One region of the Peribacillus sp. NPDC101481 genome, then DNA from elsewhere that is predicted to be linked to it. Evidence: riboswitches for the same ligand, from Rfam matches in the RefSeq annotation. Region 1 holds a riboswitch; each other region holds the start of a gene.

Region 1 (2,199 bases):
GGCTACCATTGTCTTAAGAGTCTCGATCAATTGGATTTTTTTCGATAAATCAGAAAGCCAAATGTTTTTTCCGTCAATCACACCTGCAGCAAGCACTTTGTCCTTCGGAAAGCCGAATGATTCCAGGTTGCTTAGATTCCTCCCTTTGTCATGTACAAAATCAAGACCGATTCCTTGGACTTGTAATTCGATGACTTCCTGGTAATGTTCCACGGCATCAAAGTATGTTTGTAGCATGATGTTCAGGTTTGGTGCTGCTTCATTCAGTTTTTCATAGAGGTAAGTAACAGTTTGCATATCTTCTTTGGAAATCGATGAAACAAGTGAAGGTTCGTCCATTTGAACCCACTTCACGCCTTCTTGCTCCAACTCCCGGAGGATTTGCGTGTATAGGGGAAGCAGGCTCAGGATGATGCCAGGGATATCTTGTTTTTTGAAGCCTTTGGAAAGGGAGATGAAAGTATAAGGACCGATCAACACGGGCTTTGTTTCAATTCCTAGCTTTTCCTTGGCTTCCCGATATGCTGCAAGTGGTTTATTTTCCGTTAACGTCAGCTGTGGCACCTTTAATTCAGGGACAATATAGTGATAGTTCGTATTGAACCATTTCGTCATTTCGGAAGCGACTTCATCATTGTTTCCGCGAGCCATTGAATAATAAACGGAAAGGGGAACGCTTCCGCTTTCATAGGCTGAATAACGTTCAGGAACAAGACCGAACATTACGGACATATCGAGCATTTGATCATAGAAAGTGAAGTCGTTGACAGGAATGATATCGATGCCTCGTTTCTTCTGTTTTTGTAAGTTGCCTAAACGGATGGCTTTTAGTTGTGCCGTAAATTCTGCTTCATCGATTTTACCGGACCAGTAAGCTTCCAATGTACGTTTCCATTCACGATCTTCCCCGATTCGAGGGTAACCCAAACTACTGCTTTTCAATATTCCCATCCTCCTATATTCATTTAATTGAGCAATAAAAAAAGCATTCCTAACCGTCAAAAGAGATGGTTAGAAATGCTTAAAATAAAGAGGCATGCAAAATGCCCCCTTACAATTATAAGGTCCCTAACACCTCCCTATCTCCCGTAGGTTAAAACAGTGTTGTCGAAATAGGCAGGTCTCCTGACTTAGGGATTAACATTAGCGGCGGGCCTTCCCGATCCGTTGATCAGTGGCATATTGGATGGCGCTAACACTCCCATTACAGTGGCGGGACCGTGCCGGAATTACACCGGACTTCCCTTTTAATCCTAAATTAAAATTAGGAACCTATTTCCACATATGAAATTTGACAAAACCTGCCTTGATAACTGTTTGCAGGTTAAAAATTTATAAAATAAAAACTATTATAAAAATTTAGACAATCTTAACATATCCGACCAAAAGGGTCAACATGGAAAAAAGATTCAGGAAAAGTATCCGGTTATAAGGTGTGTGGGTGATAAGGATGAGGTCTGTTCCTAAAAAAGAATATATTGTTTGGACAGGGAGTATGTATAGAGGAAGTGGCGTTTTGAAATGGGGCGTGGGGGATGACTTTCTACATCTTGATTGCAGGAATCATTTTTTGCATGGTGATGAGCATTCGTACGTTATTTCTTGTTGAGTCGGGAGGAAAGAAGTTTTCTCTGGAGGATATGCTGTGGCTTGGCAATTTATATGCGACGATATTAGTTGGATTTGCACTGATTTATTTATTATACGAACTTCAGAATCATTCGGTGATTCTTGATATGGGCAATCGATTGGATGGCACTTTCTATGAACAGTTGAAGACTTCTTTTTATTTTAGTGCGATGACGATGTTTTCTGTAGGGTATGGAGATATAGCCCCGATTGGCATGGGCAGGATGATAGCTACGATTCAGGCTTTCATCGGTTATACACTGCCGGCAGCGTTCGTGATCCGGACGGTGATCGATTTGGAGCACAAAGATAGGAAGGATAAATGAAAGTTGTGTTTCTTTCGATTATTGGGTACTCTTACCATAATGAAAGAAATGGAGGGTTCAATATGACTGTTAAAATTGGAGAAAAAGCACCTGATTTCAAGCTCCCTGCAAACAATGGTGAAATGGTGTCCCTATCGGATTTTAAGGGAAAATATATTGTTTTATATTTTTATCCAAAAGACATGACGCCAGGTTGCACGACGGAGGCCTGTGATTTCCGGGACCATAATGAGCAATTTGAGGA
Region 2 (2,199 bases), on a different contig from region 1:
GTCGCGTACAGCCTCCATGAATAAATCCGGTATGCAAACGCCTGTAAATATATCATGGGCTTTTAATCTGTCATCCCCGTTTTGTGTCTTCAAATCGAGGAAGCTCATGATATCTTTATGCCAGGCATCCAAGTAAATCGCGATGGCACCTTTACGTTGACCCAATTGATCGACACTTACAGCTGTCTGGTTGAATAGTCGAATCCAGGGCGTCGTGCCGGAACTATTTCCAGAGAAACCCCGGATATCAGAACCAAGCGAGCGAACCTTACCAACGTAAAGGCCGACACCGCCGCCGAATTTAGATACTTTTGCTGCATCGTAGTTTGATAGATAGATGCCATCAATGGAATCTTCAATCGCGTCGATAAAGCAAGAGCTTAACTGTCCATGTGTTTTCCCAGCATTGGAGAGTGTAGGAGTCGCAACGGTCATATAAAGGTTGGACATGGCCCAGTATGCTTCTTTTATAAGTTGCAGGCGGTGCTCCGTTTTTTCCATTCGCATGATTTCCATCGCGATGATCATGAAACGTTCTTGCGGCAGTTCGTAGACCTTGTCCTTTTTTGGGCGGGCCAGATAGCGGTCGTTCAATAAGTAGATGCCTATGTATGAGAATAATTTATCTTTTTCCGGGTCGATCACCGAGCCCAATTCCTCAATTTCCGCTTTTGTATATGAAGATAGCAGTTCTGGCTTGTAAATTGGATAACGCTGACCTTCCGAAAGCTGGGAGAGTTCTGTGATCAGCTCATAGAATGGGCCATAACTCTTGCCTGCATAACCTCGATTGGCTTGTGCATCCCTATACATTGTATTCAACAGTTCTGCTGCAGCAACGAATGTCCAATCCGGAGCATCGATATCCACACCCTCAAGAGCGAGTTGAATCAGTTTTTTTGATGCCTGTTCTTCGGTTGAGTCACTTTTGCGATCAAGCCATTTTGTAAAACGCTTTTTGAACTTTTCCATATCGAGACGGCCTTCGAATTCCTTCGATAACATCTCAAGCTGGATGGATTTCTTTTCTGTTTCATTTTCACTTATGGTAGAGTTATATGTTTGAGTCATTAATAATCCTCCTTGTTAACTTCCGCTAAAATAAAAAAACCGCCCAAAGAATTGAGCGGATCAAACGATAGAATAAAAGAGCCATGAAAAAATAGCCGTTATACTATCGTTTCATCATCTCAATCCCCGAAGAATAAGAAACGTGAAAAATTCAAGGCAGGTCTCCTGACTCATGATCATCCTACTTTGAGTCCTTCCCGTATAGAGAGCTATACAGTGGGTTTCTCATTTCGTCACATTTACAGTTGCGGGGACAGTTCCGGGTTTACACCGGATTCCCTTTTCAGCCATCACTGGCACCTTGGATTATAAAAATTCTATATATAGTTATTGGTATAGATTATGTAATCAATATCTAGTATTTCTGCTTATATTATCGTAAGCCATATACGATGATAATTCAACTAATATATTTGAAAAAAACCAACCCTTATCTATTGACAAAGTGATGGCAGAGGGTGAAGGAATGAAAGATTTTATTGGGGAATGGATAATTCAAGCGCTGATTTTACGGGATTTTGTGTTAAAATAAAGTGTCTAGTAAAGGTGGCTCTCCCTTATTGCGGTGAGAGGGGATTCGCGGAAAAATATTTATGAAAAAGGGGATAAAATCTTGGAAAAAGTATTAGTTTTTGGACATAAAAACCCGGATACAGACACAATCTGTTCAGCAATCGCTTATGCAGATCTGAAAAAGCAGTTAGGTATCAACGCTGAACCAGTTCGTCTGGGTGAAGTGAATGGTGAAACTCAATATGCATTGGACCAATTCAAATTCGATGCTCCCCGTCTTGTGGAAAAAGTTGCAGGGGAAGCTGATGGCGTAATCTTGGTCGATCATAACGAACGCCAGCAAAGTGCTGAAGATATTGACCAAGTCCGTGTGTTGGAAGTTATTGACCACCATCGTATCGCTAACTTCGAAACGAGCGATCCTTTATATTACCGTGCGGAACCAGTTGGCTGTACGGCAACCATTTTAAATAAAATTTATAAAGAAAACGGCATTGAAGTTCCTAAAGCAATCGCAGGTCTTATGCTGTCTGCCATCATTTCCGATTCTTTATTGTTCAAATCACCTACATGCACGGAGCAAGACGTTGCAGCAGCTATGGAATTGGCTGCCAT
Region 3 (2,199 bases), on a different contig from region 1:
ACAAAGTCTGCCATTGCAGCTGCTTCAACCCTTTTAGCGATCAGTTCCCAAGGAGTTAAATGATCACTGAGGCTGATCGTACACGAATCGTGCATGACTGGTGCCCCGAGTAAAGACGCACATGAGTTGATTGCAGAAATGCCAGGAATGACTTCAATGCCCACTCCAGTTTCTTCTTTCCAGCCTTTCTCAATCAATACTTCATAAACCAACCCTGCCATCCCGTAAACTCCGGCATCCCCACTGGAAATCACCGCCACTTTCTTTCCCAGCTCCGCTTGTTTCACTGCTTCCTGTGCACGTGATACTTCTTCAGTCATCCCCGTACTAATGATCGTTTGATCTGTAAGCAGTCCCTGAATGAGTTCAACATAAGTTTTATAACCAATGATGTAGTCACTTTCTTGAAGGGCTTCGACGGCACGTTTGGTAATGTGTTCAAAATTCCCGGGCCCAAAGCCCACGACGAATAATTTACCGTTTGTACTCATTAAGACATCTCCTTTTACGCTTTGTTCTTTGAAATACCCGTATGAGCAGGAAAATCTGGATTAGGGGTCATTTCCCCATCATTGAATTGATAGATCATCTGTGGAACAAATTCACCATCATCGATATTACTGACGATCTGCCGACCGAATTCAGGCGTTTCCACTCGATACCAGTTTCCTTGGGGATAGGCAATCACAACGCAGGCATCCTTACATCTTCCGTTACAGCGTGTCCTGGTTGTATGGATTTTCAAATCAAGTCCCTTTGAAGTAATTTCATCGCGAATCGCTTGGGTTACTTCTTCCCCGCCCTTTTTCATGCAGCTGCTCCCATTACAAATCAACAGATGCGTATTTGTACCCATCAAGTTCCAAGTAGTCATCTTCTTCCTCCTGAGTTCAGGGAAAAGGCAAAATAAAAAACCTTAACATTAGAGTCAAGGTTTTAAAAAAACTATATGAATAAGAAGCCAAAGGCAAACATGCCAAATCCTTCCAAAATCGTCATAGTCCTTCTACCTTTCCCTCCGAAAAGTATCATGCAATTTTAAAAGCAGGTTTCCTGGCTTACGCTTCATTTTACTTTGTCCCTTCCCGGCATCATGCCAGTGGCTATCGACAATTTCATCAGCGTTTACAGTAGCGGGGGCTGCATCGGATTTTCACCGATTTCCCTATTATCCCTTGCTTATTCACACAAGGGCACTTTTAAAATGAAATATTTGGTTTTATTATACATTTCTAACTAACTTAATCTATCATATAACAACTTTATCAAAATTCAATAGTTTATTCCGACTGTTTAGAAAAGTTTAATAGTGTAAAACCCGTTAAAATCCTTTCCTTGCAACAAAATCCGTCCCGAAAAAAAAGATAGTGTAGCTGAAATTATTTCTTTATGGTACACTATACGAGAATTTTCAAAATAATTACATAAGTTTTATGGTGTTGAATTTCTCGGAATTCAACTTAAAAGGGAAGCCGGTGAAAATCCGGAGCGGTCCCGCCACTGTAAAGGGAAGTCCTATTACTTTAACTTTAATCCACTGTCAAATGAGATGGGAAGGATGTAATGGGATGATGAACCAAAGCCAGGAGACCTGCCATGAAACGTGAAACTGTTTCAGCCTACGAGGATGGGCGTGCGGATCAGGCAGAATGGCCCATGATTGCTTCATGCTGCAAAATTCCTGTTCATTACGCACTTCTTTCCTTTGAGAGAAGTGCTTTTTATGTTGGGCGCCGCTTTTCTTCTCAAGATTGATCAGAAAAATTTAAAAGTATTGAAAGGAGAAAGAATGAAAAGAACCAATTGGAAAATTATTTATTTTGTCATCTTATTGCTTTTTATCCCGAACCGGGCAATGGCCATGCATATCATGGAGGGCTTTTTACCCATTGAATGGGCTATATTCTGGTGGGCCGTGACGTTTCCATTTTTAATCTTGGGTTACCGGTCCATTAGGTCCAAAGTTAGGGAAAATCCAGAAACAAAAATGATACTTGGCCTATCGGGCGCATTTGTATTTATTTTATCGGCCCTAAAGATTCCTTCCGTTACGGGAAGTTCTTCACACCCTACCGGAGTTGGTTTGGGTTCCATATTATTCGGACCATTGGCCATGAGTGTCGTTGGCTCCATCGTTCTGTTATTTCAAGCTGTTTTACTGGCTCACGGAGGATTGACGACATTAGGGGCCAATGCATT
Region 4 (2,199 bases), on a different contig from region 1:
TTATCTCCTGAAGAGGCATTCCTCGTTTTAACCGAGAATCGGATACCAAGTGAGAAGTGTGTCTGGCTTACTTTTGATGATGGCTATACAGATAACTTCACGGAGGCTTTCCCGATATTAAAAGAAAATGATATGAAAGCAACTGTCTTCATGATCGGGAAGTCCATTGATAAAGGTCATCACCTGACTGAAAATCAAATGATGGAGATGAGCAGGAATGGGATTTCGATTGAAAGCCATACTATCAACCATTTGGAGCTGAACCGCATGACGGCAGAGCAGCAAGAAGCTGAAATGGTCCAGTCTAAGAAGCTATTCGACCGTATTCTCGACCAGGACACGACAGTGCTTTCCTATCCGGTTGGCCGGTATAACGAAGAGACTCTCAGGCTGTCAGATGAAGCGGGATACAAGATGGCAGTCACTACCGAACCTGGGGGAGCTTCAAGGGAACAAGGGATGCATGCCCTGCATCGAGTTCGGATTTCACCCGGTTTATCAGTCGATGGGTTTGCGACATTGATTGAAAATGCTTCAAATCATTGAGTGTGGAAGGGTCATTTCGAACCTGTTCAGAAAAATCATATAATAATAGATTCTTACATGGTGTATAATGAAGGCAATGAAAATTATATACATATGAACGATTTGGTGTCGTAATGACTTAAAAGGGAAGCTGGTGAAATGCCAGCGCGGTCCCGCCACTGTATATGGGAGCTGACGGCTGTGTACCACTGTATGAAATATGGGAAGGTGCCGTTGACGATGACCATGAGCCAGGAGACCTGCCAAAATTCGTACACCTGTAACCTACGCGGATGGGAAGGTGTGTGGCAGACCCTAAGAAGTCCGTAATGATATTGTTGCCATACAAGTACCTTCCGTTTAACGGGAGGTGCTTTTTGTTTTGGGTGCATCTTCCGGGATTATTGGGTGAAAGAAATTAAATAAAAAGATTGTGGGGAATGAAAATGAAGAAAATTTTTGGTCTGATATTGTTGATGTTGCTTACTGCAGGCATGATGGTCGGCTGCAGTGGAGCTACTGATGAAGGAAAAGAACAGCAGCAAACGAAACATGCTCAACACGAAGCTTTCCCGATTACGATTAAAGATGCAACTGGGGAAAAAGTAACGATAGAAGAAAAACCGAAGAAAATCGTTTCGTTAATACCAAGTAATACGGAAGTGGTCTTTGCACTTGGTTTGGGTAAAAAGGTCATTGGTGTTTCCGATAATGATAATTACCCGGAAGAAACGAAAGAAATTGAAAAAGTTGGCGGAATGGAAATGAACACGGAGCTGATTGTCTCCATGAAGCCTGACCTTGTTCTTGCCCATGCATCAAGTGCCCATAATTCGAATGAGGGTTTACAGCAGCTTAAGGATGCTGGAATAGATGTCCTCGTAGTCAATGATGCACAAAGCTTTGACCAAGTCTATGAGTCTATTGAAATGATTGGACAGGCAACGGGTGAACATGACAAGGCAAACGAAATCGTTGCGGATATGAAAACGAAGCTTAAGGATATCGAGGAAAAAGCCAAATCCGTAAAGGAAGAGGATAGGAAGACCGTTTTAGTGGAAGTTTCGCCTTCACCGGAAATATACACACCGGGAAAAAATACTTTCATGAATGAGATGCTTACTATTATTTCAGCGGATAATGCTGCTGCTGACTTGGACGGTTGGGCAAAGATTGATGAAGAGTCGATGATTGCTGCAAATCCTGATGTCATCATTACAACTTATGGTTATTATACGAAAGATTCAGCAAATGAAGTGAAGGGCCGAAAAGGATGGCAAGACGTAAATGCTGTTAAGAATGGCCAAGTCTTTGATGTCCATTCTGACTTGGTGACCCGTTCCGGTCCACGCTTGATAGAGGGAGTAGAGGAACTTGCCAAATCAGTCTATCCGAACCAATTTAACAACTAAATGGACGTTTGCCTATTTGATTGCGTTTTTAATTTTGTTATTCGCAATGACGGTAGGCATTTCCTTTGGTTCGGTGTCAGTACCGATTCCCGTACTTTTACAAATAATCGGCAAGGAGATCTTTCATTTGCCGATTTCCGCTGATCCGGATGTGATGCTGACGAATATCGTGATGAACATCCGCTTGCCGCGTGTGTTGCTTGCGGGGTTGGTCGGGGCATCGCTGGCGATTGCGGGTGCGGCATTTCAGGGGCTGCTCCGG

The links. Region 1 has a riboswitch for cobalamin ahead of metE (5-methyltetrahydropteroyltriglutamate--homocysteine S-methyltransferase). Riboswitches for the same ligand answer to the same signal wherever they lie in the genome.
Region 2: linked by a shared signal. The riboswitch ahead of ACIROD_RS12145 (ribonucleoside-diphosphate reductase subunit alpha) and the one ahead of metE (5-methyltetrahydropteroyltriglutamate--homocysteine S-methyltransferase) in region 1 are both predicted to bind cobalamin.
Region 3: linked by a shared signal. The riboswitch ahead of ACIROD_RS17425 ((2Fe-2S) ferredoxin domain-containing protein) and the one ahead of metE (5-methyltetrahydropteroyltriglutamate--homocysteine S-methyltransferase) in region 1 are both predicted to bind cobalamin.
Region 4: linked by a shared signal. The riboswitch ahead of ACIROD_RS19325 (ABC transporter substrate-binding protein) and the one ahead of metE (5-methyltetrahydropteroyltriglutamate--homocysteine S-methyltransferase) in region 1 are both predicted to bind cobalamin.

The regions. Positions count from the first base shown of each region.
Region 1 is NZ_JBIWNJ010000005.1:4,877-7,075, reverse strand. Features, by position in the region: gene metE (5-methyltetrahydropteroyltriglutamate--homocysteine S-methyltransferase) at 1-951, opposite strand, end outside; cobalamin riboswitch at 1,099-1,291, opposite strand; gene ACIROD_RS23345 (potassium channel family protein) at 1,536-1,955, shown strand; gene bcp (thioredoxin-dependent thiol peroxidase) at 2,018-2,199, shown strand, end outside.
Region 2 is NZ_JBIWNJ010000002.1:445,086-447,284, forward strand. Features, by position in the region: gene ACIROD_RS12145 (ribonucleoside-diphosphate reductase subunit alpha) at 1-1,071, opposite strand, end outside; cobalamin riboswitch at 1,210-1,390, opposite strand; gene ACIROD_RS12150 (manganese-dependent inorganic pyrophosphatase) at 1,685-2,199, shown strand, end outside.
Region 3 is NZ_JBIWNJ010000002.1:1,550,162-1,552,360, reverse strand. Features, by position in the region: gene cobJ (precorrin-3B C(17)-methyltransferase) at 1-491, opposite strand, end outside; gene ACIROD_RS17425 ((2Fe-2S) ferredoxin domain-containing protein) at 506-874, opposite strand; cobalamin riboswitch at 1,027-1,216, opposite strand; cobalamin riboswitch at 1,418-1,613, shown strand; gene ACIROD_RS17420 (hypothetical protein) at 1,597-1,755, shown strand; gene ACIROD_RS17415 (energy-coupling factor ABC transporter permease) at 1,790-2,199, shown strand, end outside.
Region 4 is NZ_JBIWNJ010000003.1:129,518-131,716, forward strand. Features, by position in the region: gene ACIROD_RS19320 (polysaccharide deacetylase family protein) at 1-546, shown strand, start outside; cobalamin riboswitch at 633-807, shown strand; gene ACIROD_RS19325 (ABC transporter substrate-binding protein) at 972-1,937, shown strand; gene ACIROD_RS19330 (FecCD family ABC transporter permease) at 1,900-2,199, shown strand, end outside.